DNA from 2 places in the Gracilibacillus sp. Marseille-QA3620 genome. Region 2 is predicted to be linked to the other one. Evidence: predicted binding sites of a transcription regulator. Region 2 holds the regulator's gene; the other holds the start of a gene.

Region 1 (15,154 bases), 570 kb from region 2:
GACGTTTGCGTTGACGGGCTTTTATGAGGAGGCTTATCAGTGGCTTCGTGTGCTGCAGAAGAAGGGCTATGAGGGTGATGGAACCTTTTATTATTGGCTGAGTAAGTCTGCTTATCAGATTGGGAAGGTCGAGACTGCTCGCAAGGCTTGGAAGAAGGTTGAGGTTTTAAGTCCTGATAAGGAGGGGCTTGAGCCGTGGGGCGAGCTGGCAGAGGAGTTCGAGACGAGCTTTGAGGAGCATGCGCCGACGATTTTGAAGAAGCTTGATAGTGATTATCCGGAGGAGCGTCTATTTGGTTTGTTTTTATCGAGCCGCTCGAAGGCGCTGCCGATGATTAAGCACCACCCGATGTATTTGGAGAATGAGAAGTTCCAGCAGGAGGAGCTGCTTTATAAGAAGAGCATTGAGTTTGCTGATCCGACGGTCTTCTTTGGAGGCGAGGTGGCTGAGCTGTTATATGAGCGCCATCGTCCGGTGCGTTTGATTGAGTCAGGGCTTTATTTGCTGTGGTTTTCCGTCTTTGTGGAGGGGAAAGAAAACGGCATGAAGTTCAGGAATGCAAAGGCTTGGGCTGCGGCTATTGAGTATGAGTGGCATAAGCTTCGCGGGGAGAAGATTCCGCAGAAGGAAATCGCTAATCTTCATGGAATATCTGTTTCGACTTTGTCGAAATATGTGAATCAGGTAGCCAGTTTGCTGCAATAAGCATATCGATGGACTCTACTGGTATAGTTTTATACGATTAATATAAGCTAATACATGATAAAATAAACAGCGTAGCTTTCGTATATAAACGGGATACAGAATGATGTGAGGAGTGTGTCATAATGGCTGAAGATAAAATTTATGATGTGGTCATCATTGGTGCAGGGCCTGCTGGAATGACAGCAGCTGTCTATGCTTCACGGGCCAATTTATCAACGTTAATGCTTGAACGGGGAATTCCGGGCGGGCAGATGGCGAATACAGAGGATGTCGAGAACTATCCTGGATATGAGTCCATTCTTGGGCCGGATTTATCCAATAAAATGTTTGAGCATGCGAAGAAATTTGGTGCAGAATATGCATACGGTGAAGTGAAGGAAATCATTGATGGGGAAGAATACAAAACCATTGATGCCGGATCTAAGCAATATAAAACACGTACCATCATTATCTCTACAGGTGCTGAGTATAAGAAAATCGGTGTTCCAGGCGAGAAGGAGCTTGGCGGACGCGGTGTGTCTTATTGCGCAGTTTGTGACGGTGCTTTCTTTAAGAACAAAGAGCTGTTCGTTATCGGAGGCGGGGATTCCGCAGTTGAAGAGGGTGTTTACCTGACTCGCTTCGCCTCTAAAGTAACGATTGTTCATCGTCGTGATGAGCTTCGTGCCCAGAAGATTTTGCAAGATCGTGCATTTGCGAATGAAAAGGTAGATTTTATTTGGAATTCTACCCTTAAATCCATCAATGAAAAGGATGGAAAGGTAGGCAGTGTAACATTGATTTCCACAGTTGATGGAGCTGAAACAGAGCTTCCAGCTGATGGTGTGTTTATCTATATTGGTATGCTTCCACTTACAAAACCATTCCAAAGCCTTGGCATTACAAATGCAAATGGCTATATTGAAACGAATGACCGCATGGAAACGAAGATTCCAGGAATTTTCGCAGCGGGCGATGTTCGCGAAAAACAATTGCGCCAAATCGTAACAGCTACAGGCGATGGCAGTATTGCTGCACAGTCTGCACAGCATTATGTGGAAGAGCTGATGGATAAATTGAAGGAAAAAGCAAAATAAGAAATAATTTACAAATCGTCATCTTTACTTAACGCTGCTGTAATATAAGCGCAACAAAATTGGGGTAGAATTAAAATAGAAATTGACCCCCTTTTATATACTTTTGGCACAGGTTTTAGACCTGTGCCCCTTTTTTGTTTTTGTCGAAAAATATTTCAATTTGGTGAGCGTTTATGTACGTTTTACTCACATTGTTCAGGCGTAGGGAAAATAGTATAATGGGGATAGACCAAATAATTATATGCTTCTGTTGGTAATCATGAGGTGAATGGAATGCAAAGAGTAACCAATTGTTTATATATAAAGGATGACATGGCTTTAATGCTTCAGAAGCCGCGAAGAAATTGGTGGGTTGCCCCCGGCGGTAAGATGGAGACCGGTGAATCCATTCGAGACTCTGTCGTTCGGGAGTATTATGAAGAAACGAATTTACGAATCAGCAATCCCGTATTGAAGGGGATTTTTACAATGGTGATCGTTCGAGGAGAAGAAATCGTGAATGAATGGATGCTTTTCTCTTTCTGTGCGAGAGAAGCTGAAGGACAGGCATTGGTGGAGACAGAGGAAGGCAGGCTCGAGTGGCACGCCCTTTCTGATATTCCGTCTTTGCCAATGGCTGAAGGAGACCGTCATATCATGAATCACCTGATAGAGGGAACGGGCGTGTTGATGGGGACCTTCCGTTATACGGAGGATTCGGAGCTCATCGATTATAAGCTAGAGAGAAACGGGGAGTAGAAATGGAAGATAAGAAAGTGGAGAATGAAATAGTGGACCACCGATTAGTCATTATAACGGGAATGTCCGGAGCAGGTAAGACAGTTGCCATCCAGAGCTTTGAAGATCTTGGCTTCTTCTGTGTGGATAATCTGCCGCCGACACTGCTTCCGAAATTCCTGGAATTAATGGAGGACTCAGGGAAGAAGATGAACAAAGTGGCTGTCGTCATGGACTTGAGAGGCCGGGACTTTTTTGACCACCTATTTAAGGCTCTTGATGATTTGAATGACTCCAAGACTTTTGTTCCAGAGATTTTATTCCTCGATGCAGATGATGATGTGCTTGTCAGAAGATACAAGGAAACAAGAAGGACACATCCGCTTGCTCCATCAGGACTGCCGCTTGAGGGTATTCGTCTTGAGCGGGATTTGCTTGAGGAGTTAAAAGGACGTTCTCAAAGTATTTACAACACCTCTGAATTGAAGCCGCGCGAATTACGGGAGAAGATTTCAAAGGAATTCGCGGTCAACCATCAGGTATCCTTCACAATCAATGTGATGTCCTTCGGGTTTAAGCATGGGCTGCCGATTGATGCCGATCTTGTGTTTGATGTTCGCTTCCTGCCAAATCCATTCTACATTGAGCATATGCGCCCGATGACAGGATTGGACAATGAGGTATCCTCCTATGTCCTGAAATGGAATGAAACACAGAAGTTTATTGAGAAGTGGGTAGATTTGCTTGATTTCATGATTCCGCAGTATAAGCGCGAGGGCAAGGCGCAGCTCGTCATTGCTGTTGGATGTACAGGGGGCCAGCATCGCTCTGTTACCCTTGCTGAATTCCTTGGCAACCGCTACAAGAATGAATATGATACGAGAGTTACGCATCGGGATATCAATAAAAGGAAGGTACACACAGATGACGTCCAAGTTAAGACAACCTAGGATAGCAATCATCGGGGGCGGTACAGGATTACCTGTACTGCTTCGCGGATTGAAGACCTATCCGGTTGATATTACAGCAATTGTTACGGTAGCGGATGATGGAGGCAGTTCAGGCCGTCTTCGCGATGAACTTGATATCCCGGCTCCAGGGGACATTCGGAATGTTCTCGCTGCGATGTCTGAAGTCGAGCCGCTCATTGAGCAAATGTTCCAGCACCGCTTCGATAATGCGGACCATTTGAGCGGGCACGCCCTTGGCAATCTCATCCTTGCTGCGATGACCTCCATTACGGGTGATTTTGTTCATGCAATCCAAGAGATGAGCAAGGTATTAAATGTGAAAGGGCAGGTATTGCCTTCTGCGAATCAAAGTGTCATTTTGCATGCAGAGCTTGATGATGGGGAGGTTGTGACCGGTGAGTCCAAAATTCCGTATTCAGGCAAGCGGATCAAGCGAGTATTTCTCAGCCCGGAAGAGATTGAGCCGCCGGCGGAAACGCTGCAGGCCATCCGCAATGCAGATATGATCTTGATGGGGCCAGGCAGTTTGTATACAAGCATACTCCCTAATCTTGTCGTCCCTTCAATTGCAGAGGAGATTGCAAACTCAAATGCAGCAAAGGTGTACATTTGCAATTTGATGACTCAGGCCGGAGAGACGCTGAACTATACGGCAAGTGACCATTTGAAGGTAATCAATGAGCATCTCGGTTCCCAGTGCGTAGATACAATCCTTGTTAACAAGGAAGAGATTCCTCCTCACTTGAAATTGAAGTATAAAGAGGAGTATGCACAGCCTGTTATTTTTGACATCAATCGGCTGGAGAAGATGGGTGTTCGTGTCATAAAAGAAAATATTGTTTCCATTCATCATAATCGAGTACGCCATGATACAGTCGCAGTCGCATCGATTATATATGATTTAATAAATGAAAGAGATTTGAAAGTCAGTAGTATCAATAGCTAATAAGCATGTCGTAAAAAGATAGAGGTGGAAAAAGGATGTCGTTTGCGTCGGAAACGAAGAAAGAGCTGACGAACTTAGAGGTTAAAGAGTGTTGTGCTCGGGCAGAACTATCCGCGCTGATTCGCATGAACGGATCCTTATCCTTTTCAAACCGCCATCTTGTTGTAGATGTCCAAACCGAAAATGCAGCGATAGCCAGAAGGATTTATACATTGCTGAAGAAGATGTATGATCTTCAGGTTGAACTGCTCGTACGGAAAAAGATGAAACTAAAGAAAAATAACGTATATATTGTCCGTTTCGCCGAGAAAGCAAAGGAAGTATTAACGGACTTAAATATCATTGAAGATGGATTTTCCATGGTGCACAATATTTCGGAAAGCCTCATTGAGAAGAAATGCTGCAAGCGTTCGTACTTGCGTGGAGCATTCCTTGCTGGAGGTTCGGTGAATAATCCGGAAACATCTTCTTATCACCTTGAAATCTCATCTTTATATAAAGAGCATAATGACGCTCTATGTGAATTAATGAATTCATTTGGATTGAAAAGCAAGACGCTGGAGAGGAAAAAGGGGTTCATTACGTATTTGAAGGAAGCAGAGAAAATCTCTGAGTTCCTCAATATTATCGGCGGGCATAATGCCCTATTGAAATTTGAAGATATCCGTATTGTGCGTGATATGAGAAATTCGGTCAATCGCTTAGTGAATTGCGAGACCGCGAACTTGAATAAAACAATTGGTGCGTCGCTGCGCCAAGTTGAGAATATAAGATATATAGAGAGCACGGTCGGACTTGATGTCCTTCCGGATAAATTACGTGAGATTGCCAGACTTCGTGTCGAATATCAGGATGTTACCCTGAAAGAGCTCGGAGATATGGTCTCAGGCGCTAAAATCAGTAAATCAGGCATTAATCATCGACTTCGCAAAATTGATGAAATCGCAGAAAAGTTAAGAGCCGGTGATTCAAAATAAGTAATTAGGCTTCACTAATAAACAGATAACTGTCGATAGGGAGGATTATGTCATGGTTGAAAAACAAGTAACAGTCCATTTAAAAACGGGCCTTCAAGCCCGACCTGCAGCACAGTTTGTACAGAAGGCAAGCAGCTTTTCTTCCGAGATTTACATCATAGAAGGAGATAAGAAAGTTAACGTAAAGAGTATTATGGGCTTAATGAGCCTGGCCATCAGCAGCGGCAGCACCATTACCCTGGCGGCAGATGGCAGTGATGAAGAACAAGCCTTACAATCGCTTGAGGAGTTCTTGAAAAAAGATTAATGGCTGGCTAAGACCGTCTCTGTAAATCCTAATGAAAGGATTTGCGGGGCGGTTTTTTTATGGGCGCAATCACTTGGGGAATGGTTGGATTTCGAGTGGCCAAAGCCTTAGCCCTTGGGATATCCAGCACCCTAAGAACAGGAGTTGACCCTGAAGATTGCCTGCAAAAACCTCTCGAATTACGCCATTTTGATTTTACCTATTGCCTGCTGAGATGATATAGAAAGCCATTCTAGCAGAAAAACACCCGGTGCCATCATCAGCACCGGGTGTTTTTTCATTAATTTTTCTTTACGACAATCTTACCAACGGAGTGGTCTTTGCTTTGGTTGACGACCTCGATCTTGAGACCGTATGTCGGGACGTTTCGTCCAGCATCAGGAAGATGCGGATTAAGGTAGTTTTTGCTGTCGTCGAAGATAGGGTAGGCTTTTGTGTCATTGTCTGTCATGGTTAAGCCAGTAAGGCTTGTGTAATCGATGAACATTTTGTCTGGTTTGGTTAAGCGGAACGCAGCATCGTGAATTTGGTAGCGTGTTGCTGCGATTGAGTTATCACTCCATTTGATGGCTCCTTGGTCAGCGTCCACGACTCCTAGATAGCCTTCTCCTGGATGTTTACCTGTCCAGTTGTCAGAATAGCTGTCATCGACATACCATACGACCATGCCGCCGTCATATTTCATAAGGGATTTGCCGCGTTTAATGTTCGCAAGTCCAGTGTCGACACCTTTATGGTTTCTCCATTCTACTAGGTAGTAGTGATCGCTTGCGAATTTACCTTCATCTTTCTTGAATCCTGCAAAGGTAAAGGAAGAATTCGCTCCATCTGCATTATCAGCTAAAATTTGTGTGCCATCAGCTGTGATTACGATATCGTCTACGTAGTAGCCGACGTCAATGGCTGCGACATCTGTCCAGTAGTTGAAACGAAGGTCAATTTTCTTACCGGCATAGGCAGAGAGGTCGAAAATTCCGTCAACCCATCCATTTGATGTGCCAGTGATTCCGTTCCCTGGGTTTTGGTTATACGGATTTGCTGTAGTGGTGATGTTGCCAGGAATGGTCTCCCAAGTGCTGCTGCCGCTTTCTTTTACTTGAATGGAGCCGTAATCCCAGTCTTGTTCAATTTGATACCAGATTTTAAAGGATAATTGAGCGGATGATTTACCTGTCAAATCAAGGGCTGTTGACATGGAATTATCCAGGTTATTGCCTTTGCCGCTATAGTACTCATATTGTCCGCTGTATGGCGTATTTACCTTTGTCAGTTTATCCGGCAAATTGATTTTCAAGGCATCCAAATTCGTGCCCTTTGAATTGGCTTGGTCAAGCAAATATTGTGTGCCCTTTTTGTTTAGGTCCGCAATGTCTATTTCTTCATATTTTAGCCAGTTGCTGTTTTGTTTGCTTTGCAGGTATTCTTTAGCATATGGGCTGAATCCGGTTGGCTCTGTACCTGGAATCTTACCTGCCCAAGAACCGCTTGCCATGATGGACCAGTAAGCAACAGCCTCGCCTTGTCCGCTGTATTGCGTGTCATATTCATCCGGCAGGCCAAGATCATGTCCATATTCATGGGCGAATACGCCGGCTGCTCCGTCGATTGGCATGATGGTGTAATCATAAGCGGCCATTTTGCCATTCCAGTATTCTACGTCTGTTTCCGTGTTTTCAATTGGGAATACTTTTCCTAGGTTCCAGCGGTGAGACCAAATAGCATCTCCGCCAAGTGTTCCGCCGCCAGCTTCTTCACCGACACCAGAGTGGATGATCATTAAGTGGTCAACCATGCCGTCCGGCTCGCGTGTGTTTCCGTCGCCATCAAGGTCATAGCGGTCCTCTTGGTCATATTCGGATAAATCAATGTTCGGGTCCAGCGCTGCTGCTTCAAGTGCTTCTTTGACAAGGTCACGCGGATTTTGGTCACTGCCGTCAGGAGTTGGAACGTTGCCTCCGTAGTAAGCAGCAGGATACTTGGCTTGATACCAGCCGGCAACTTCGCCGTCAACGGTATAGCTTCCGCCCGATTGCTGTTCATAGTATTGTTTCATAGAGATAAGTTTTTCTCCGTTTGGTCCCTTATAGCCTTTTTTGCCGAAAACCATATCCTCGTAATGTTCGTTTGGATAATCTTTATAATACATATCAGAGTCCTCTGGACGTACATTATTACGGGCATAATCAGGGAACTCAATGGCTAGGACTAGTACTTTATCTTCTTGTACATCCCCGCGGTATTTTTCCTCTTTTACAGACTGGATTGGTTTGTTGTCAGGGTCTTTCCCTTTTCCTTTGGAGCCTTTGCCTTTTTTCTTATCCAGTTTCTTTTGAAGGGCTTTTCTTTCTTTATCGAATTCTTTGGAGTTATCCTTTTTTAGGCTTTTCTCCTTGTTTTTCAAGTACTTATCCAGCTGGGCTTGCTCCTCTTTCTTAGAGGCGTTTTTCTTGATATACCCTTCCTTTTTAAGCATCTTAATTAAGCGTTCCTCATTGGCGATGCTACGGTCGAATGGTCCGGATACATGCTCGTGCGTTTTTTCACTGGAGGCAGCTGTATCAGCAAATGCTTGCTTTGTCATTGCTCCAGGTGCCCAGGTAGTGAGTGTCAAGGCGGCAGCAAAGGCGGCAGTTAATAATGGTTTTGCACGCAAATCAATTCCCCCTAATTTTTTTTGTTGAATTCAGAATGTTAATATTCGAAGTTAATTGTCACAATTCCTCTAATTTTCCAAAAAACGGTGAAATAGTTCTGGGTAAGAGTATAGATATCGTGATTAAATACCTAATGAAAATAAAAAAAGGAGCCATCCAATCTGGGGATGGCTCCTTTCATAAAGATTTATCGAGTTGGTTTCTTTTTCATTAGGAACGGATATAAGACAAGCCCTAATCCGAAAAGTCCAATGCCTAGGAAGAAGGTCTTTAAGTCAGCTGTGCCTGTTTTAATAACCCAAAGAGAGTAAATCAAGGCTAGTACCGTGATGATGGTGTCGATTCTGCGTGAACGCTGCCGATTCTCATACGTTTCACCTGTGATGACCAGTTTCAACTGATAAATGACAGAGACCAAATAGGGAATCAAGTATGCTAGTGTCGCGACCACCATCGCAAATTGGTAGGCTTCCATGATTGTGCCTGAGATGGTTGCGAACAAGAAAAATTGCGTTAATAGATTGGTCACCGTTAAAGAGAATACTGGACTTCCTTTTTTATTTGTTTTGGCAAATGCAGTTGGGAACAGATTAGCCCTTGCTGCTTGATAAGGCACCTCTGAACTGACCACGATCCAACCGACAGTTGAACCGAAAAGGGAAACGAGGGCAAGTCCTGCCAGGATATAGGCTCCCTTCGTGCCGATGGCAACCTGAAGGGCATCAACAAGCGGCTTTTGTGATTGCTGAAGCTCCTCTTGAGAAAGGGCACCCATTGTCAATAAGGTGATGCCAACATAGATGGCAATAGCGATAATCAAGCCTGTGATAGTGGCTTTTTTAACATCTGATTGTGATTTAGCCCTGTTGGAGAGCATAACGGCTGCTTCAACGCCAATGAAGGCCCACAGGGTCGCAATCGCAGCTCCGTTTAATTGTCCGAGCAGGTTGCTGCTTGTTCCATCAGCCGTGATGAAATCTTTGCCGTTCAGCAGATTGGCTGAGTCAAAGATAAAGATAGTTGCGACAATGAATAAGGTGAAACCAATCACCTTAGTGATGGTGGCGAGTAAATTCAATCTGCCGGCACTATTGAAGCTTTGGACAAGAATGTATTGAATACCCCAAAGCATGATTGAGCAGACGGCGAATGTTAAGAGCTTCCCTAACTCAAGCGTGAATGCACCTGCTGACCAGATGATTTTTTCACTGACCATGATTGGAAAGAAGGTAGACATATAGCCGGCAAATGATATGATGACAGACGCAGTCGCTGCCCAGTTAGCTGCCCAATATCCCCAAGCAACCGCATAGCCTGCAATTTTGCCTGCCTTCGGTGATTTGAAGAATGCCTGCGCATAGCTTTGCGGACCTGTCTTCAATTCCGGTTTGCGGATGGCGAGATTACCGAATACGAGCGCAATCATCAGCACTCCGAACCCTGTCAACAGCCAGGCTAGTGTGGCTCCTGTTGGACTTGCTACTTTTGCTAGATTGGCTGGGAGCATGAAGATGCCGCCTCCGACCATATTTCCAACGACGAACATTGTTAAGATCCAAAAACCCCAATTTTTTTGATTCATGCTGTATTTCTCCTCTGTGTATAAAAGTAAACGTAAAAACCCATGCAGACATCTTTCCGCACGGGTAATCATCCAATGCGGGCGCGGGTAAATGACCCGTGCCCATGATTTATATGAGCATAAGGGTCAGCTGTTATGATGATGTCGATGTCGGCCTATTTGCTTGAACATAATCAGCACTCCTTAAAAGGTAGATTGTAAGTATGGTTTATACTAACATGTATCTTTATTTTGGTAAAGTGATAAACTATTAGAGAGGTAAAATGTAGAGAGGAGGCATTAAAAAAAGCAGGCAGGAAATCCGGTTAGATTTCCTGTCTGCTTCTTAGAATCATAATTGATTAGTCGTTTTTCTTGGCAGCGTCTGTTACGTTGCGAGTGATGATGCGGTCTACAAGACCATATTCAAGGGCGCGGTCAGCTGTCATGAAGTTGTCACGCTCTGTATCACGCTGAATCGTTTCAAGTGATTGACCTGTACGTTCAGCTAGAATTTGGTTTAAGCGCTCACGCATGAAGAGAATGCGTTTAGCGGCGATTTCGATTTCAGTCGCTTGGCCTTGCGCTCCTCCAAGCGGTTGGTGAATCATGACTTCACTATTAGGAAGGGCAAAACGTTTGCCTTTCTCACCAGCTGCAAGAAGGAAAGCACCCATGGATGCTGCCATACCGATACAGATAGTGGAGACTTGCGGTTTGATGTACTGCATTGTATCATAGATCGCCATACCAGCTGTAATGCTTCCGCCAGGGCTGTTAATGTATAGGTAAATGTCTTTTTCCGGGTTTTCTGTTTCCAGGAATAGAAGCTGTGCAACGATGGAGTTAGCCACATTGTCATCGATGGCGCTTCCAAGCATGATAATACGGTCTTTAAGCAAGCGGGAATAAATATCGTAAGCACGTTCCCCGCGGTTTGTTTGTTCAATGACTGTAGGGATTAAATTCATTAGTTTCTCCTCCTTTATGTATTAAAACATATTCACTTCGTGTTTTTATCATACACCTTTTGGTCAATAAAGGTCAAACAAAAGACGCATGATGAAGATATTTTCGGAAAAATTCATGGCAGGGTTAGGTCTTTCCTCGGGTTATGTATGGGAAAGTTTCAAATAGAGAAGAGACTACACGCCAACATTTCATGAAAGTTTCCTGCTAACCATCTTACCCAAGTTTTAGTATTGTAAACCTTCACATGATTGTTCTTGCCAAATCGATTGATGTTCATTATAATATATTTTTGTAGGCTAACATTTTGCCCTTGTAGTTTAACGGATAAAACACAAGATTCCGGTTCTTGAGCTGGGGGTTCGATTCCCTCCAAGGGCGTACCGGTTATGCAAGAGAGGCTCTTCAAGCAATTGCTTGAAGAGCTTTTTTGTTTTCTCTCTCATATTGATAGTAGGACAGGTACAAATATATGGGGTGATCCGGGCGCGTCGACGATAATGGAACCGAGGTGTTCTGCGCTTATAACTTCTCAGGTAGATGCCAGAGTATGCAGTGCAGTCTAATTTTCGGGACTGGTCTTAAATGGAGGCTGCCATAATTTTTATTGACACAACCGGTGGAGAGGTAATTTCTTTTGTAACTTATTATCCCAAAATCCCCAATCTTTCCCTTGCTCAAATAGATACCATTCACTACTATTAAAGTAAGTACTATGAGGCAGGAGGCGAGGTTGTTGAAGATGGAGATGGGATTGTTTCAACAGCAGAGCTTGAAGCTGGCGATGACGCCGGAGTTGAGCCAGGCAATTATGCTTCTGCAGTATCCAGCCATTGAACTAACCGCTTTTATGGAGAGCAAGGCACTCGATAATCCATTGATTGAAGTGGAGAGCGGATATGAGCCGCCCAGCGGCCGCAAGCATGGGGATATGTCATGGATCAATCAAATCAGTGATGACCGTCCTGGCTTACATGCCTATTTAAAGGGGCAGATTCCTTTTAAGGTAATGGATGCCAAAGAGCAAAAAGTACTGAATTATATGATTGATAATATTGATGATAATGGATATTTAAGGCTTACCTACGAGGAGGTCAATGCGGTTTTCCCTGTTCAGAAGGCTGAATGGGAAGTAGCCAAGACCATTCTTCAGACGTTAGATCCTGCAGGAGTAGGAGCAGAGAGCCTTAGTGAATGCCTGCTTATCCAAGCACGAAGGAATAAAAATGAAAGCGCTTTATTAAAGGTTTTGCTGACAGATTATTTCACATCATTTGTAGAGAAGAGATGGAAGGAGCTATCAAGAACACTTGATGTGCCAGTCGTGGAGATTCAGCGTATCTTTGATCAAATACAGGCTTATAATCCGCGTCCTGGAGCAGCATTTGGCTCTGAGCGCTCCCAGTATACGCTGCCGGATGTAAGGGTCTTTCCATCAAAGGGCAAGCTCATAGCAGAGATTGTCGAGTCTTGTCGAGTGAGGATAAGGGAATTTGCCATTGGGATTGAGGGGCAGCAGGATGAGGCGGCCATGCGTTATATCCATCAGAAACGGATGGAGTATAAGTGGCTGCAAAAGGCGATTCAACAAAGAAATGAAACACTTCTTCATGTGACAAATGCCATAATTGAAAAGCAGATTGAGTATTTTGTCACAGGCAAAACGGATTTCATAAAACCACTTGTGATGAAGGATATTGCTGAGCTTATTGGGATGCATGAGTCAACCGTGAGCAGAGCCGTTCGTGATAAGATGATGGAAACGCCATTTGGGATCATCCCGATGAGGATGTTTTTCTCAGCTGGGCTGCAAACAGAACAGAGTGCTGATGCATCCGCTTTAAAGGTAAAGAAGGAAATCGAGAATTTAATCGCTTTAGAGGAGAAGGAGGCACCGTTGTCTGATCAGGCTATTGCCGACGAGCTGAAACAAAACCGGGGCATTGTCATTTCAAGAAGAACGGTTGCTAAATATAGGGAACAAATGAGAATTCCTTCCTCTTCGAAAAGAAGACGTTATTAATAGGAATATTCGGGGTATATAGAAAACTACATTTATTAAGAGACAGGTGGTTAGTATTGTGAGAGTTCCTATCGTTCATTTTTATACGAAGAAGGATTGTCCTCTTTGTGAGGAGGCAAAAGACTTATTGAAATTACTGCAGCGCGAGAAGACGTTTACCCTGCTGGAAGTGGACATTTATGCGAATGATCGGTTGCTCGAGCAATATGGTTTGATGATTCCAGTCGTAGAAGTTGACGGGGAAATCATACAATATGGAAAAATCGATATCGATGATGTTCGCCATGTATTGGCATGATTTCATAAGTTCACAATTTAATCTATTGTATTTCAAGAAAACTCCTGATAATATATAGGTACATCAGGAGTTATTTTTTTTACATAAACAGGGACACAAAATGTCTCACCTGGACATAAAATGACCAAGGATTATATTAAAGGAGTTTGAATTTATATGGATGGATCTCTCCATTTACAAAAAAAGTTAATTCCCGATATATTCGAGGTCATGCAAAAACGATACAATATTCTGCGGTCGATTCGCACAATGCAGCCAGTCGGCAGAAGAAGCCTTTCCTTAACACTGAACATTACGGAAAGAACTTTGCGGAGTGAAGTGGAGTTCTTGAAGGAGCAGAAATTGATTGATATCGCAAGCTCCGGAATGACAGTAACGAATGAAGGGCAGGAAGTATTGGATAACCTTGGTGGTGTAATACGGCAACTTTCGGGTATAGACGAAATGGAGCACCTTCTACAGGAAAAATTGGATATCGACAAAGTCATCATTGTCAATGGAGACAGCGATACTTCTCCATGGGTTATTGATGAATTGGGACGTGCAGGAGCTGCGCGTATGAAAAGTCTGCTTACGGGTAAAAATATCATTGCCGTAACAGGTGGAACAACGATGGCCGCTATCGGTAAGATGCTGCCGAATGTTTCGGAACTCCCAAATGTCGAGGATATACTCTTTGTTCCTGCAAGAGGAGGACTCGGTAAGGGGGCCAGCTATCAGGCTAATACAGTCTGTGAACAAATGGCTGAGAAGATGAATGCCCGTTATCGTGTTTTGTATGTTCCAGATAATCTAAGCGAAGCAGCCTACAACACATTAACGAGTGAACCTGCAATTGGGGAAGTGCTGGATTTGTTGAAATCCTCTAATATTGTCCTCCATGGGATTGGCGAAGCGAAAACCATGGCTGAACGAAGGAAAGTATCCGCTGGTGAGCTCAATGAGCTTGAAAAAAATCAGGCAATTGGCGAAGCGTTTGGATATTATTACGATGAAGATGGAAACATAATTCAGAAAGTCCGTACCATTGGACTGCAATTAGATGATCTGCCGAATATCGAGCATGTCATCGCGGTTGCCGGGGGAGCTTCAAAGGCAAAGGCCATCAAAGCCTACATCAAAATGGCACCGAAGAAACCGATTTTAATTACGGATGAAGGTGCAGCAATTCAGTTACTTAAGGGCTAACACCCTTTTGAATAAAAATTATTTACTAAGATTCCAAAAGGAGGAACCTTCTAATGGCAGTAAAATTAGGTATTAATGGTTTTGGTAGAATTGGACGTAACGTATTCCGTGCAGCGTTGAAAAACCCTGAGGTTGAAATCGTAGCAGTAAACGATTTAACTGATGCAAAAATGCTTGCACACCTTTTACAATATGATTCCGTACACGGAACTTTAGAAGAAAAAGTAACAGTTGACGGCGACTACCTAGTAGTTGGCGGACACCGCGTTAAAGTTCTTGCTGAAAGAGATCCAGCTCAACTTGGTTGGGGAGATCTTGGCGTAGATATCGTTGTTGAATCTACTGGCCGTTTCACAAAACGTGCTGACGCTGCGAAACACATCGAAGCTGGCGCTAAAAAAGTTATCATCTCTGCACCTGCATCTGACGAAGATATCACAATCGTTATGGGTGTTAACGAAGATAAATACGATGCGGCTAACCACGATGTAATCTCTAACGCATCTTGCACAACTAACTGCTTGGCTCCATTCGCTAAAGTATTGAATGACAAATTCGGTATCAAACGCGGTATGATGACAACAGTTCACTCTTACACAAATGACCAACAAATCCTTGACTTGCCGCACAAAGACTACCGTCGTGCGCGTGCTGCTGCTGAAAGCATGATCCCAACAACTACTGGTGCTGCTAAAGCTGTTGCGCTTGTATTGCCTGAACTTAAAGGTAAATTGAACGGTATGGCTATGCGTGTACCAACT
Region 2 (15,154 bases):
ATTGGCTCACCTTCAAGCTCAATCCAGAGCTTATTCCGGTCTGCCTTCATTCTCTTCCCCTGCCCCGCGGCAGGAATAATGACTTCATACTTCATGATTACAATACCCCTTAATTCGGTTTAAAGAGCCTTTTCTAATAATTTCGGTTTGGCGAAGATCATCCGGCCTGCAGAGGTCTGCAGTACAGACGTTACAATGACGTCAATCTTCTTGCCGATATAATTGCGTCCCTCTTCCACTACAATCATTGTACCATCATCCAGGTAAGCAACCCCTTGGTTCTGCTCCTTACCATCCTTGATGACTTGAACATTCATCTCTTCACCTGGGATGACGACTGGCTTAACCGCGTTCGCCAATTCATTAATATTCAGCACCTGGACATTCTGGAATTCACATACCTTATTCAAGTTGAAATCATTTGTAACCACGATTCCATCAATTGTTTTTGCCAATTTGACCAGCTTGCTGTCCACCTCAGAGATATCCTCAAAATCTCCCTCATACATCTCGACTTCAATAGGGAGTTCCTTTTGAATCTTATTCAGGATATCAAGTCCCCTGCGGCCTCTAGTACGCTTCAATGCATCAGAGGAATCCGCAATATGCTGAAGCTCTCCAAGCACGAACTGCGGGATTACAAGCGGGCCCTCTAAGAAGCCTGTCTTGCAGATATCAGCGATTCGGCCGTCAATGATGACACTTGTATCAAGGACCTTACGCTTAACTGGTGAGTCCTCCGCTGTTTCACCATCCCGCTCAGAGCCCTTTTTCTTTGTCTTGACAGAATTCGTCACAAGCTTCGTCAGCTCATCCCGCTTCTTAAACCCTACCTGAAATCCTAAATAACCGCATATTAATGTCAAAAGAATCGGAGAAACCGTATTCAATATGGGAATAGGCACTTGATTCAACGGCAATGTAATCAAAAATGCCAACAAGAGCCCAATTAACAAGCCCATACTTCCAAAGATAATATCCGTAATAGGGGCAATCAATAATTGCTCCTCAATCCATTTAATAAAATGGGCGACATAGTCAACCAACCAGAAAGTAATGAGATAGAATATAATTGCACCTAAAATAGCAGAAGAAATCGGATTCGTTATTAATTCATTATCAATATTGATCAATGGTAATAAATCAGGCAAAATACCCATGCCCAGTGCCCCGCCGATAAATATGAAACAAATTTGCAGTATTCTTTTCAACATTCTTTCACCTCCTATAATTAATTATAAACGAGCAGAAACACCCATCCTACTTATTTCCCTATAAAACTGAAGCTGTAAACATCCTGTAAAGCGTCTGTAACATTTCCCTTGAGACCATATTTTTGGCATTTTTTAAGCCTGTCTCCTTCATTATACCTTTTAGTATGTCAGCTAGATGTCAGAATTCTGCCTTTTATAATTTATTGACACTTTTAAGGTTTTTTAATCCTTGATGAATCTTCTTCGCACGGACCTCCCCGATTCCTTCTACTTCATCTAAATCCTCCACTCCCGCCTTCATTAAGCCAGGCAAAGTTTTAAAGGTTTTGACGAGATTTTGGATAATCGATAAAGGAAGCCTTGGAATCTTATGCAAAGCCCGATACCCGCATGGTGCTATCGATTGCTCAGGCGGCATTGCTCCTGGATAGCCAAGGGCCTTCATAAGAGCCGTATCCTCAATCACTTCTGACTGAGACATTTCGCTTAACAGCTCAAACACCTTCTCCGGGGAGCAGGCATCAGGCTGATGGTGATAATCCTTTAGAATATGAAAGGCCTCTTGCTCTACACCGCTCAGCATTTCCTTCAGCTGGAGCCGAAGCAAGCGCCCCTCTACCCCAAGCTCATTCATATAGGATAGGAGCTCTGTTTTAATTCGGATAACCATAATCAGCCGGTTCAAGACATGGGTAAGGTCACCGAATGTTACGAGCTCCTCAAATTCCAGCTTGCTTAGATTTTGGATGCTTTCCTCAAGCACGGAACGGTATTTTTCCAAGGTCTGCATGGCCTGATTCGCCTTCGTCAAGATGACTGACAGTTCCTTCAAGGCATAACGGAAATTCCCTTGATAAAGGGTAATAATATTTCGCCGCTGCGAGATGGCAATCACGAGTGATTTTGTCTCCTTCGCAATTCGTTCCGCTGTCCTGTGACGCATGCCTGTCTCCATGGAAGGAATCGTTTTGTCTGGCACGAGATGTGCATTCGCAAACATAATAGTATCAATCTTATCATTCAAAATAATTGCCCCATCCATTTTCGCGAGCTCATATAAATAGCTTGGTGAAAACGGGCAGCCAATCTTAAACCCTCCATCGACAAGGCCCTTTACCTTATCGTTATAGCCGACAACGATTAAGCCTCCTGTATTAGCTCGAAGCACATTGTCCAAGCCTTCTCTGAGCGGTGTCCCCGGGGCTACAAGCTGTATGATCTGTGATTTATCCCGTTCGACTACCTTTTTATCCATCTAGTTATCCCCCTAACGCATATTTCAATGCTTCACTGACTGTTGCTACACCAACAACCTTTATATCAGATGGAGGCGTCCATCCGCTTAAGTTATTGGCTGGTATGATAATTCGTTCAAATCCGAGTTTGGCTGCTTCCTTCACTCGCTGCTCTATTCGGGAAACCCTGCGGACCTCACCTGTCAGCCCGACTTCGCCAACAATACAATCTGTTGCTCTCGTTGGCACATCTCGGAATCCGGAAGCAATGCTGACAATTACGGCCAGGTCTACTGCAGGTTCACCAAGCTTGACTCCGCCTGTTACCTTTAAATAGGCATCCTGGTTCTGCAATAGAAGACCGACTCTTTTCTCCAGTACAGCCATCAGCAGTGACACCCGGTTATGATCAATTCCTGTTGCCATCCGGCGTGGATTAGGGAATATCGATGGTGAAATCAAGGCTTGGATTTCTACTAGTATAGGCCGTGTCCCTTCCATCGAGGCAACAACGGTAGACCCTGCCGCTCCCTGTGATCGCTCCTCAAGGAATATTTCGGAAGGATTCATGACCTCTTCTAGTCCCTCTTCCTTCATTTCAAAGATTCCCATCTCATTCGTCGAGCCGAAGCGGTTCTTGACAGCTCGCAAAATCCGGAAGGTATGGTGCCGCTCCCCTTCAAAATATAATACAGTGTCAACCATATGCTCTAAAAGGCGCGGACCCGCTATATTCCCTTCCTTTGTCACATGTCCGACAATGAAGATGGCAATTCCCTTCGTCTTCGCCAATCTCATCAGCTCAGCCGTACACTCACGCACTTGGGATACACTGCCTGGTGCAGATGTGACATCTGGATGAAAGACTGTTTGAATGGAGTCAATGATAACGAAGTCCGGATCGATTTCATTGATCGCTTGTTCAATCATCCCCATATCCGTTTCTGAATAAACGTATAGGTGATCTGAAGTGACTCCAAGCCTTACGGCACGAAGCTTCGTCTGTTTAACAGATTCCTCTCCGGATATGTATAAGACATCATAATCCTTTCTCGCTAATTGGGCCGATACTTGCAAAAGCAAGGTAGACTTTCCTATCCCTGGGTCTCCCCCAATCAATAGTAAAGACCCTGGCACGATTCCGCCCCCAAGTACACGGTTCAGTTCACCCGAGTCGGTCATAACCCGCGGCTCCTGTTCAGTTCCCACCGTCATGATGGATACCGGCTTTGACATTGGCTGATCTGTATGGGTAAAAGCTGTTCTGCGCTGATTTTTTGAAGCCGTGATTTCAACTTCCTCTGTCATCGTGTTCCAACCGTTACAGCCTGGGCATCTCCCCATCCACTTGGGAGATTCATACCCGCAGGACTGACAAATGAACTTCGTTTTTTTCTTTGCCATAAAGGGTAGTATCCTCTCTCTTACGGTGCAGGCAGATCCACCTGCCCCTTTTTCATTTATATCGTAAATACATGACTGCTCATATGGAAATTTCCTCAAAGATATGTGTTAGAAGTAATGATAGATGAGGACTCGGTTTCTTTATAACCAGCCCACTCGGAGAGACTAAAGGGGATATAACCCGCTTCAGGAAGCAGGCTGCAGCATAACCCTCCAATCCATACATAGGGTGAAATGCCTTTTTTCCTATTGAAAGGAAAGGGCACAATCCACATATAGGAAGTGCCCTTCTTCTTACTTCATCTTACTTGCTTGCCAGGCTCTTTTCACCGGTTTTAGCCGTGAATTCGCCATTCTCCACATCAATGACAATCTGTTTCCCTTTATCTATATTGCCTCTTAAAAGCTCTTCAGACAAGAAGTCTTCTACATGTTTTTGCAAAGCTCTTCTAAGCGGACGGGCTCCATAGTCTGGGTCGTAGCCCTCTTCGACAATTTTTTCCTTAGCCGCTTCTGAAAGCTCAAGGTCAATATCCTGCTCCTTCAAGCGTTTAATCAATTGATTAGACAGCAATGTCACAATTTCCTTCAGGTGTTTCTTCTCAAGAGCATGGAAGACGATAATTTCATCAATCCGGTTCAAGAATTCTGGACGGAAAGCCCGTTTGAGCTCATCCATAACCTGCCCCTTCATATCCTTATAGTCTTGGCCTTCATCCTGCATATTGAAACCAACATACCGGTTTTTCTTCAAGCTATGTGCACCCACATTGGATGTCATAATCAAGATTGTATTACGGAAGTCTACTGTACGTCCCTTCGAATCTGTCAGCCTTCCATCCTCAAGCACCTGTAATAGAATGTTGAAAACATCAGGGTGTGCTTTCTCAATCTCATCAAGCAGCACGACGGAATATGGTTTTCGGCGAACCTTCTCTGTAAGCTGGCCGCCCTCCTCATAGCCGACATAGCCTGGTGGTGAACCAACAAGACGGGAGGTTGAGTGTTTCTCCATGTACTCAGACATGTCAATCCGAATCATGGCATCCTCATCTCCAAACATGGACTCAGCAAGAGCTCTAGCAAGCTCGGTTTTACCGACACCGGTAGGCCCTAAGAAGATGAAGGAGCCAATTGGACGCTTCGGATCTTTAAGACCAGCCCTCGCTCTGCGAACCGCTTTCGAAATAGCCTTTACAGCCTCTTCCTGACCAATGACACGATTATGAAGAATGTCTTCCATATTCAACAGTTTATCAGATTCTGTCTGCGCAAGCTTCGTAACCGGGATTCCAGTCCAGCTGGAAACAACATGTGCGATGTCATTCACTGTTACCTCGCTGTTTTCCTTGCCCTGCTTTTCCTTCCAATTACGTTTTGTATTCTCAAGCTCTTCACGCAATTTTTGCTCCATATCGCGTAAGGAAGCTGCTTTTTCGAACTCCTGACTTTGAACTGCCGCATCCTTTTCTTTGCGTGCCTCCTCCAGTCTCACCTCAAGTTCTTTCAAATTAGGTGGTGTTGTATAAGAGCGGAGACGCACCTTAGAGCCGGATTCATCAATTAAGTCGATGGCTTTATCCGGAAGGAATCGGTCAGAGATGTAGCGGTCTGATAATTTTACCGCTGCATCAATTGCTTCATCGGTAATAGATACTCGATGATGGGCCTCATAACGATCACGCAGACCCTTCAAAATTTGAATGGACTCATCAATTGTCGGCTCATCCACTTGGATTGGCTGGAATCTGCGTTCAAGTGCTGCATCCTTCTCAATGTATTTACGATATTCATCAAGCGTCGTCGCACCAATACATTGAAGCTCACCGCGTGCGAGTGATGGTTTCAAAATATTAGATGCATCAATGGCACCCTCAGCTCCGCCTGCACCAATCAAGGTATGAAGCTCATCAATGAAGAGGATGACATTGCCGGCTGCTCGAATTTCGTCCATCACCTTTTTGAGGCGGTCCTCAAATTCGCCGCGGTATTTAGTACCGGCTACAACCGTTCCCATATCCAGTGTCATGACGCGTTTGTCCCGCAAAATCTCTGGGACCTCATTATTGACGATTTGCTGGGCGAGTCCTTCAGCTATCGCTGTTTTACCAACACCGGGCTCTCCAATCAAAACAGGGTTATTCTTCGTGCGGCGGCTCAACACCTCAATCACACGCTGAATTTCTTTCCCTCTGCCAATTACCGGGTCAAGGCTTCCCTCTCTTGCAATGGCGGTCAAATCACGTGCCAGGCTGTCAAGGGTAGGTGTGCTGGCTGCAGAGGAGGCTCCTCCTTGATGAACACCCGATTCATTGCTGCCAAGAAGCTGCAATACTTGCTGTCTTGCCTTATTGAGGCTGACGCCTAAATTATTCAACACTCTGGCTGCGACGCCTTCTCCTTCACGAATCAGCCCAAGGAGGACATGCTCGGTTCCCACATAGGAATGGCCCAATTTCCTTGCTTCATCCATGGAAAGCTCGATAACCTTTTTCGCTCGGGGAGTATAATGGATCGTTTGAACCGTCTCAGAACCTTTCCCAATGAGATTTTCAACCTCTTCTTGGATTTTTTCCGGGCTTAATCCAAGGGCATATAGTGCCTTCGCGGCAATGCCGTCTCCCTCTCTCACCAATCCAAGTAAGATATGTTCCGTACCGATATTATTATGACCGAGCCTGATTGCTTCTTCCTGTGCAAGTGCGAGTACCTTTTGTGCTCTTTCTGTGAATCGACCAAACATCATGATAAGTTCCTCCTATTCTTTCATTGGTTTATCTTCTAATGCCAGCCTTTCCCGAATGAGAGAAGCTCTTCGTATATCTCTTTCTTTTGGGTTCAGCGGCCCGCCTGCATAGCGCTGCAGGAAACCAGGCTGCGTAACAACCATTAATTCATTTAATATATGTTTCGTAATATTGGGGATGTATCCTAAATCAATCCCCAGCCGAACATCTGATAAACATTTAGCCGCTTCCTTAGACTCGAGGATGCGGGCATTCGATAAAATCCCTAAGGAACGGAATACCCTATCTTCCAATTGTATGTTTGAAGATTGGACCAATGTATCACGCGCGGCTTTTTCCTGCATAATTATTTGCTTCACCACACTGTCCAAGTCCTCAGCAATGGCTTCCTCGGTCTTTCCAAGCGTCATTTGATTCGAGATTTGAAAAATATTCCCGAGTGCCTCGCTGCCTTCTCCATACATGCCCCGAACGACCAGTCCAAGCTGATTGATGGCCGAGATGATTCTATCCATTTGCCTTGTCAGCACCAGCCCCGGCAAATGCAGCATCACAGAAGCCCGCAGACCGGTACCAACATTGGTAGGACAGCTCGTTAAATACCCAATCCTCTCATCAAATGCATAATCAAGTTCATTTTCAAGCAAATCATCAATCCGGCTCGCTACATCTAAAGCCTCTTTCAGCTGAAGTCCAGGGAATAAACATTGAATCCGAATATGGTCTTCCTCATTTACCATGATACTGACCTCTTCATTCTCTGTGATCAAGACTCCGCCCATCTCATATTCTTTCGCAAGCAGCGGGCTGATCAAATGTTTCTCCACAAGAACCTGTCTGTCGAGCGCCTGAAGGTCTCTCAACCTCACCATCTCCAAAGTGCCGAGTCCCGGCAGATACTGGCCACCAAGACGATTCTCCACTTTGCGGAGCATCTTAGCCGCCTCCTCTGCGGAGAACACTGTCGGGAAGGAAAGATCCTTCACATTACGTGCAAGCCGAATTCTCGAACTCATCACGATATCTGATTCCGGACCTTCCTGGTTCATCCATGAACTAATTGCATGGTTCATAAAATTTTCAATCGTCAACCTTCCCCGCCCCCTTCCTGAGACGCAGCCTCAATCTCCTTCTCAAGCTGACGAATCTCATCACGGACATGTACAGCCTTTTCAAATTCTTCTTGCTCAATCAACGCTTGCAGGTCTGCCTTCAAGTCATTAATCTGCTTTCTTATATGAAGCGTGCCGCCGGCTCTTTTTGGTATCTTGCCTGTATGGTTTACATTCCCGCCATGAAGCCTGCTTAAAACCGGCTCCAAATATGGCGCAAAGGTTTCATAGCATTGCCGGCAGCCAAACCGCCCGCTATTCACAAACTCCCGGTAAGTCAAATGGCAATGAGGACATTCCAGCTGGTCGCCCCCAAAGCCGGGACTCGCCTTCGTCGATGTCATGCCAAGACCCATATTTAAAAGGCCTGCAAGTAAATTGTTGAAAGATAAATTGCCCCCATCATGGAGCATAAAGATATCCCCCTTCTCAGCGGCGCAATGCTCGCAAAGGTTCACTTCTGCCTTCTTGCCGTTAATCACCTTCGTGAACTGCAGCGTAGCAGGCCGTTCATTACATTCCTGACAAAGCATTTCTCCACCTCATTCACTACTCACTTACTTATATCGTAACGTCATAAACATCGCCTTTAAAATTCTTGCTCTAAGCTCATCACGCTCAGGCAGGTCATAATGTAAAACTGAGCGATCCATCACACTCATCATAATTTTTGCTTCACGGATAGAAATCACTTCTTCCTCAACGAGCCTTCCAATTAACGCCTCTGAATTACTTTGAGAAATCCGGTCACCAATTAAACTGCTGAGCTGTTCAATAAGATGTGCCCTATCATGTGACTGAACCCGCATAATACGAATATATCCGCCTCCGCCACGCTTGCTCTCCACAACATAGCCTCTTTCGATGGTAAAGCGGGTGTTAATAACATAGTTGATTTGAGAGGGGACACATTGAAACTTATCAGCAATCTCGCTTCTTTTAATTTCGACTAATTCCTTCTCACTCATCTCTAATACATTCTTTAAATAACTCTCAATAATATCTGATATATTCTTCATCGCTTGACTCCCCCTCTCGCCGCTCTGACTTTGACTATATTTGACTTTAATTATAAAAAAGTTTTCTCATTTTGACAATGAATTACTCTATTCATTTCACTATGTATATACATTATTTCGCAAAAGGGCTATAAGGCAAAAAGCCAATAATAAAATTTTACCCATATTCTCTTTATTAGAAACCCTCTACATCAACATTTTATGGTAATTATATAAAAAGAAGAAATAGGGTATAGGAGGTACGGTAAAACGATGGAGGAGGCAATACAGATGGTTGTGAAAATTTGTGTGAATGAATGATCTTCTTTCTCTAACTTGATACCTGATTTGAGCGGGAGTGAGTTGGGCTGTCTTTGTTGAGGGAGCGGAATTTAACCATCTTTCGAACACCCTTTCCCCATGCTTCCTATGCCTTGCATGAGGTAAGGGTGGGAGGAACATGGCTTGTCCCACCTTTTGTCCACCTTCTCTTCATCTTTCCGATGTATTGTATGGTCAAAGGGTGGGCTTTCTCTGACGACTCCCACTCTTCACCCCCTTTGCATGGACATAGGATGGGTATCCTGAGCATTCCTCTTCTTCCCCATATAAAAACAAAAGACCAGTTCCATTAAGAACTGGTCCCTCACCATTCAGTAAATTGATTCTCAGACTGCCCGTTATAGAACCGAGCAATTTTCCATACCCCTGTTCGGAGCCTTTGAATATACCCTACAAGTTATATGCATGATAAAAATAGGTTCTTTTTCAAGTGTTGGGGTAGAGTCTTTTTGCTCTACCCCTTATCCTAATGAATCGCCGATGTTTTTATATTGATGATGGAGAAGGATTCTCGCGCGGAATCGGGTGAAATTCCGATAGCCAAATCCATTCCGTTTCATGACCTTTGTCAAATTGTTTAAGCCTTCCACAAACCCATTCGAGTAATTGAACTCGAAGCGATTTAAGATTTCTCTTTCCCAGTTTCGATACGTTTGGACTGTCTTGCTCAATTCAGGAATGCCACTCTCTTCTACCTTCTGATAGAACTTGCGAAGTTCTTTCTGCGTCTCCACAATCCCATTTTCTCCATTTTCTTTTGCCTTATAAAACCAAGTATAAAAGGCTTCCTTGAGCTCATACGCTTTCTGGAGCTCAGGGGAAAAGCTGAAGTATCGCTGAAGAAGCCATTGGTCTTTCTCCGTTAATTTATGAGCAGCTTTATGAAAGATATAGCGGGCTTTCTTGCATTTCTTTCGGTCATATTCATGCCACCTGGCCTGTTCCCTCACTCGAACCCGATCCAGCGCCCAATTCATATATCGCACAAAGTGAAAGCTATCCGCCACAATGATGGGACGATCCAACGCCTGTTGAACCGCCGCTTTAAAGGCCTGGCTCATGTCCATGACCACCACTTTCACCTTCGCGCCGTATTGGCGCAAATAGTCCTTGATGGTGTCCTTTCGCCGGTTTGGTAGGATGTCAATTGGCTCGCGAGTCTCGGCATTTGCGATGATGAGCTGGTACTTTTCCTTGCCTGTATTCCCCTTGAATTCATCAATGGCAATCACTTCTGGTAAGGCTGACTTCCCCTTCATGGAGGACGGGACAATGGCATCAAACCGCCGGATGATGGTACTGACGGATGTGTGGTATTGAGCGGCGATTTCCTTGAATGTCTTCGCTTTGATGGCTCGTATTTGTACTTGTTGGTTCCATTCTTTTGAGAAGCGTTGATACCGATCGACAAACGGATTCTGTTCGGCAAACCTTTTCCCGCATTGACAGGCATACCGGCGTTTACGATACTGGAGAATCGTTGGTCGTTCCGCCATTTTCAGATGTCGAACGGACTGGATGCGATAATCATGAACCTTCCCTGTTTTCTCGCCGCATCTTGGACAAATATGCGGGGTCAGGGGCATCTCCACGGTCATTTCAAAAACACCATGATCATTTACCTTGGACTTTATCACCTTAACGTCTTCTAAACCTGGCAATGTTATGTTAAAATTCAAGAGCACACATCTCCTTTTCGACTTGTTTCTCGACAATTCAAGTATAAGAAAAGTGGAGCATGTGTGCTCTTTTTTTATGTCCGTTTTTTGTGGACACCCCAACATTTAGTATAGAACCTAAAAATATTAGGCTGCACTGACTCTTTCTTAATAACAACCAATAGATAAAACAAAAAACCAGCTCATTACTGAACTGGTCTCTTTGTGCCCGGCAACGTCCTACTCTCACAGGGGCGTGAGCCCCAACTACCATCGGCGCTGAAGAGCTTAACTTCCGTGTTCGGAATGGGAACGGGTGTGGCCTCTTCGCCATCATTACCGGACTTATATGGTGGAGCCTAGCGGGATCGAACCGCTGACCTCCTGCGTGCAAAGCAGGCGCTCTCCCAGCTGAGCTAAGGCCCCATATAATTTAAGTTGTAAATGGTCGGGAAGACAGGATTCGAACCTGCGACCCCTTGGTCCCAAACCAAGTGCTCTACCAAGCTGAGCTACTTCCCGCAATAATGGCGCGCCCGAGAGGAGTCGAACCCCTAACCTTTTGATCCGTAGTCAAACGCTCTATCCAATTGAGCTACGGGCGCATTTAAAAGAGATAAAGTGCCGAGGGCCGGTCTCGAACCGGCACGGTAGTCACCTACCGCAGGATTTTAAGTCCTGTGCGTCTGCCAATTCCGCCACCCCGGCATTATGGTTGGCAATTGGAGCGGAAGACGGGATTCGAACCCGCGACCCCCACCTTGGCAAGGTGGTGTTCTACCACTGAACTACTTCCGCATGGATCATGCACATTTTTCGTTTCGGAACTTAAATAGTCCATCACGACAGAATTATTTAAATAAAGAGTGAGCCATGAAGGACTCGAACCTTCGACCCTCTGATTAAAAGTCAGATGCTCTACCGACTGAGCTAATGGCTCATATATGGTGGAGGATGACGGGATCGAACCGCCGACCCTCTGCTTGTAAGGCAGATGCTCTCCCAGCTGAGCTAATCCTCCATATGATGCCCGGCAACGTCCTACTCTCACAGGGGCGTGAGCCCAAACTACCATCGGCGCTGAAGAGCTTAACTTCCGTGTTCGGAATGGGAACGGGTGTGGCCTCTTCGCCATCGTTACCGGACTTATTCAAGAATGTTGAATCATTCTTTCAAAACTGGATAATGTTTGTTTGGCGTATGCGTTTGTTCTTGGTTAAGTCCTCGAACGATTAGTATCCGTCAGCTCCATGTGTCGCCACACTTCCACCTCGGACCTATCTACCTGATCATCTTTCAGGGTTCTTACTAGCTTGCGCTATGGGAAATCTCATCTCGAGGGGGGCTTCATGCTTAGATGCTTTCAGCACTTATCCCGTCCGCACGTAGCTACCCAGCTATGCTCCTGGCGGAACAACTGGTACACCAGCGGTGCGTCCATCCCGGTCCTCTCGTACTAAGGACAGCTCCTCTCAAATTTCCTGCGCCCACGACGGATAGGGACCGAACTGTCTCACGACGTTCTGAACCCAGCTCGCGTACCGCTTTAATGGGCGAACAGCCCAACCCTTGGGACCGACTACAGCCCCAGGATGCGATGAGCCGACATCGAGGTGCCAAACCTCCCCGTCGATGTGGACTCTTGGGGGAGATAAGCCTGTTATCCCCGGGGTAGCTTTTATCCGTTGAGCGATGGCCCTTCCATGCGGAACCACCGGATCACTAAGCCCGACTTTCGTCCCTGCTCGACTTGTAGGTCTCGCAGTCAAGCTCCCTTGTGCCTTTACACTCTGCGAATGATTTCCAACCATTCTGAGGGAACCTTTGGGCGCCTCCGTTACTCTTTAGGAGGCGACCGCCCCAGTCAAACTGCCCACCTGACACTGTCTCCCACCCCGGTTCAGGGGTGCGGGTTAGAAGTTCAATACAGCGGGGGTAGTATCCCACCGACGCCTCCACCGAAGCTGGCGCTCCGGCTTCAAAGGCTCCTACCTATCCTGTACAAGCTGTACCAAAATTCAATATCAGGCTGCAGTAAAGCTCCACGGGGTCTTTCCGTCCTGTCGCGGGTAACCTGCATCTTCACAGGTACTATAATTTCACCGAGTCTCTCGTTGAGACAGTGCCCAGATCGTTACGCCTTTCGTGCGGGTCGGAACTTACCCGACAAGGAATTTCGCTACCTTAGGACCGTTATAGTTACGGCCGCCGTTTACTGGGGCTTCAATTCGCACCTTCGCTAATGCTAAGCGCTCCTCTTAACCTTCCAGCACCGGGCAGGCGTCAGCCCCTATACTTCGCCTTGCGGCTTCGCAGAGACCTGTGTTTTTGCTAAACAGTCGCCTGGGCCTTTTCACTGCGGCTCACCTGGGCTTTGACACCCTGGTGAGCACCCCTTCTCCCGAAGTTACGGGGTCATTTTGCCGAGTTCCTTAACGAGAGTTCTCTCGATCACCTTAGGATTCTCTCCTCGCCTACCTGTGTCGGTTTGCGGTACAGGCACCTTCTTCCTCGCTAGAGGCTTTTCTTGGCAGTGTGGAATCAGGAACTTCGGTACTCTAGTTCCCTCGCCATCACAGCTCAGCCTTGTGTGATGAGCGGATTTGCCTACTCATCGGCCTAACTGCTTGGACGCGCATATCCAACAGCGCGCTTACCCTATCCTACTGCGTCCCCCCATCACTCAAATGGAAGAGAGGTGGTACAGGAATATCAACCTGTTGTCCATCGCCTACGCCTTTCGGCCTCGGCTTAGGTCCTGACTAACCCTGAGCGGACGAGCCTTCCTCAGGAAACCTTAGGCATTCGGTGGAAGGGATTCTCACCCTTCTTTCGCTACTCATACCGGCATTCTCACTTCTAAGCGCTCCACATGTCCTTCCGGTCATGCTTCACAGCCCTTAGAACGCTCTCCTACCACGCATACCATACGGTATGCATCCGCAGCTTCGGTGATACGTTTAGCCCCGGTACATTTTCGGCGCAGAGTCACTCGACCAGTGAGCTATTACGCACTCTTTAAATGGTGGCTGCTTCTAAGCCAACATCCTGGTTGTCTGGGCAACTCCACATCCTTTTCCACTTAACGTATACTTTGGGACCTTAGCTGGCGGTCTGGGCTGTTTCCCTTTTGACTACGGATCTTATCACTCGCAGTCTGACTCCCGAACATAAGTCTTTGGCATTCGGAGTTTGTCTGAATTCGGTAACCCGATGAGGGCCCCTAGTCCAAACAGTGCTCTACCTCCAAGACTCTCAGTTCGAGGCTAGCCCTAAAGCTATTTCGGAGAGAACCAGCTATCTCCAGGTTCGATTGGAATTTCTCCGCTACCCACACCTCATCCCCGCACTTTTCAACGTGCGTGGGTTCGGACCTCCATCCAGTGTTACCTGGACTTCATCCTGGACATGGGTAGATCACCTGGTTTCGGGTCTACGACCACATACTCATACGCCCTATTCAGACTCGCTTTCGCTGCGGCTCCGTCTCTTCAACTTAACCTCGCATGGGATCGTAACTCGCCGGTTCATTCTACAAAAGGCACGCCATCACCCGTTAACGGGCTCTGACTACTTGTAGGCACACGGTTTCAGGATCTCTTTCACTCCCCTTCCGGGGTGCTTTTCACCTTTCCCTCACGGTACTGGTTCACTATCGGTCACTAGGGAGTATTTAGCCTTGGGAGATGGTCCTCCCGGATTCCGACGGAATTCCTCGTGTTCCGCCGTACTCAGGATCCACTCGGGAGGGAACGAAGTTTCGGTTACAGGGTTGTTACCTTCTCTGACGGACCTTTCCAGGTCGCTTCGCCTACCCCGTTCCTTTGTAACTCCACAATGAGTGTCCTACAACCCCAGAAGGCAAGCCTTCTGGTTTGGGCTGGTTCCGTTTCGCTCGCCGCTACTCAGGAAATCGCGTTTGCTTTCTCTTCCTCCGGGTACTTAGATGTTTCAGTTCCCCGGGTGTGCCTTCATACACCTATGAATTCAGTGTAAGATACTGCTCCATTACGAACAGTGGGTTTCCCCATTCGGAAATCTCCGGATCAAAGCTTACTTACAGCTCCCCGAAGCATATCGGTGTTAGTCCCGTCCTTCATCGGCTCCTAGTGCCAAGGCATCCACCGTGCGCCCTTATTAACTTAACCGTTAAAAAACTCTTACTCGGTTTTTATACATTAATGACGCATTACTTTGCCTTACTACATTATCCAGTTTTCAAAGAACAATTTTCAGAAGGATTGCTCCTTCAAAACTAAACAAAACTACTTGGCTGAGGCAGTCTATATTCCTTAGAAAGGAGGTGATCCAGCCGCACCTTCCGATACGGCTACCTTGTTACGACTTCACCCCAATCATCTGTCCCACCTTCGGCGGCTGGCTCCCGTAAGGGTTACCCCACCGACTTCGGGTGTTACAAACTCTCGTGGTGTGACGGGCGGTG

What was found. The regulator CtsR, encoded in region 2, represses protease genes until heat stress. The targets are predictions, from matches to a motif close to ATGGTCAATAAAGGTCAAACA.
Region 1: clpP (ATP-dependent Clp endopeptidase proteolytic subunit ClpP) is a predicted target of CtsR. The motif match lies at 10,946-10,966, and genes of this name have one in related genera.

Annotation. Positions count from the first base shown of each region.
Region 1 covers NZ_CM143102.1:3,775,391-3,790,544, reverse strand. The annotation lists gene ACY8DX_RS19095 (tetratricopeptide repeat protein) at 1-706, shown strand, start outside; gene trxB (thioredoxin-disulfide reductase) at 829-1,782, shown strand; gene ACY8DX_RS19085 (NUDIX hydrolase) at 2,056-2,520, shown strand; gene rapZ (RNase adapter RapZ) at 2,523-3,449, shown strand; gene ACY8DX_RS19075 (gluconeogenesis factor YvcK family protein) at 3,424-4,416, shown strand; gene whiA (DNA-binding protein WhiA) at 4,452-5,393, shown strand; gene ACY8DX_RS19065 (HPr family phosphocarrier protein) at 5,446-5,700, shown strand; gene ACY8DX_RS19060 (immune inhibitor A domain-containing protein) at 5,981-8,353, opposite strand; gene ACY8DX_RS19055 (amino acid permease) at 8,542-9,936, opposite strand; gene clpP (ATP-dependent Clp endopeptidase proteolytic subunit ClpP) at 10,278-10,886, opposite strand; tRNA gene ACY8DX_RS19045 (tRNA-Arg) at 11,194-11,265, shown strand; gene rpoN (RNA polymerase factor sigma-54) at 11,627-12,907, shown strand; gene ACY8DX_RS19035 (glutaredoxin family protein) at 12,966-13,205, shown strand; gene ACY8DX_RS19030 (sugar-binding transcriptional regulator) at 13,362-14,393, shown strand; gene gap (type I glyceraldehyde-3-phosphate dehydrogenase) at 14,447-15,154, shown strand, end outside.
Region 2 covers NZ_CM143102.1:83,688-98,841, reverse strand. The annotation lists gene ispD (2-C-methyl-D-erythritol 4-phosphate cytidylyltransferase) at 1-95, opposite strand, end outside; gene ACY8DX_RS00520 (PIN/TRAM domain-containing protein) at 120-1,214, opposite strand; gene disA (DNA integrity scanning diadenylate cyclase DisA) at 1,408-2,469, opposite strand; gene radA (DNA repair protein RadA) at 2,474-3,853, opposite strand; gene clpC (ATP-dependent protease ATP-binding subunit ClpC) at 4,158-6,599, opposite strand; gene ACY8DX_RS00500 (protein-arginine kinase McsB) at 6,612-7,673, opposite strand; gene ACY8DX_RS00495 (protein-arginine kinase activator protein McsA) at 7,688-8,245, opposite strand; gene ACY8DX_RS00490 (CtsR family transcriptional regulator) at 8,270-8,731, opposite strand; gene ACY8DX_RS00485 (ISL3 family transposase) at 9,514-10,737, opposite strand; rRNA gene rrf (5S ribosomal RNA) at 10,938-11,054, opposite strand; tRNA gene ACY8DX_RS00475 (tRNA-Ala) at 11,061-11,136, opposite strand; tRNA gene ACY8DX_RS00470 (tRNA-Pro) at 11,156-11,232, opposite strand; tRNA gene ACY8DX_RS00465 (tRNA-Arg) at 11,239-11,315, opposite strand; tRNA gene ACY8DX_RS00460 (tRNA-Leu) at 11,333-11,418, opposite strand; tRNA gene ACY8DX_RS00455 (tRNA-Gly) at 11,434-11,508, opposite strand; tRNA gene ACY8DX_RS00450 (tRNA-Lys) at 11,578-11,650, opposite strand; tRNA gene ACY8DX_RS00445 (tRNA-Val) at 11,656-11,731, opposite strand; rRNA gene rrf (5S ribosomal RNA) at 11,739-11,855, opposite strand; rRNA gene ACY8DX_RS00435 (23S ribosomal RNA) at 11,923-14,858, opposite strand; rRNA gene ACY8DX_RS00430 (16S ribosomal RNA) at 15,007-15,154, opposite strand, start outside.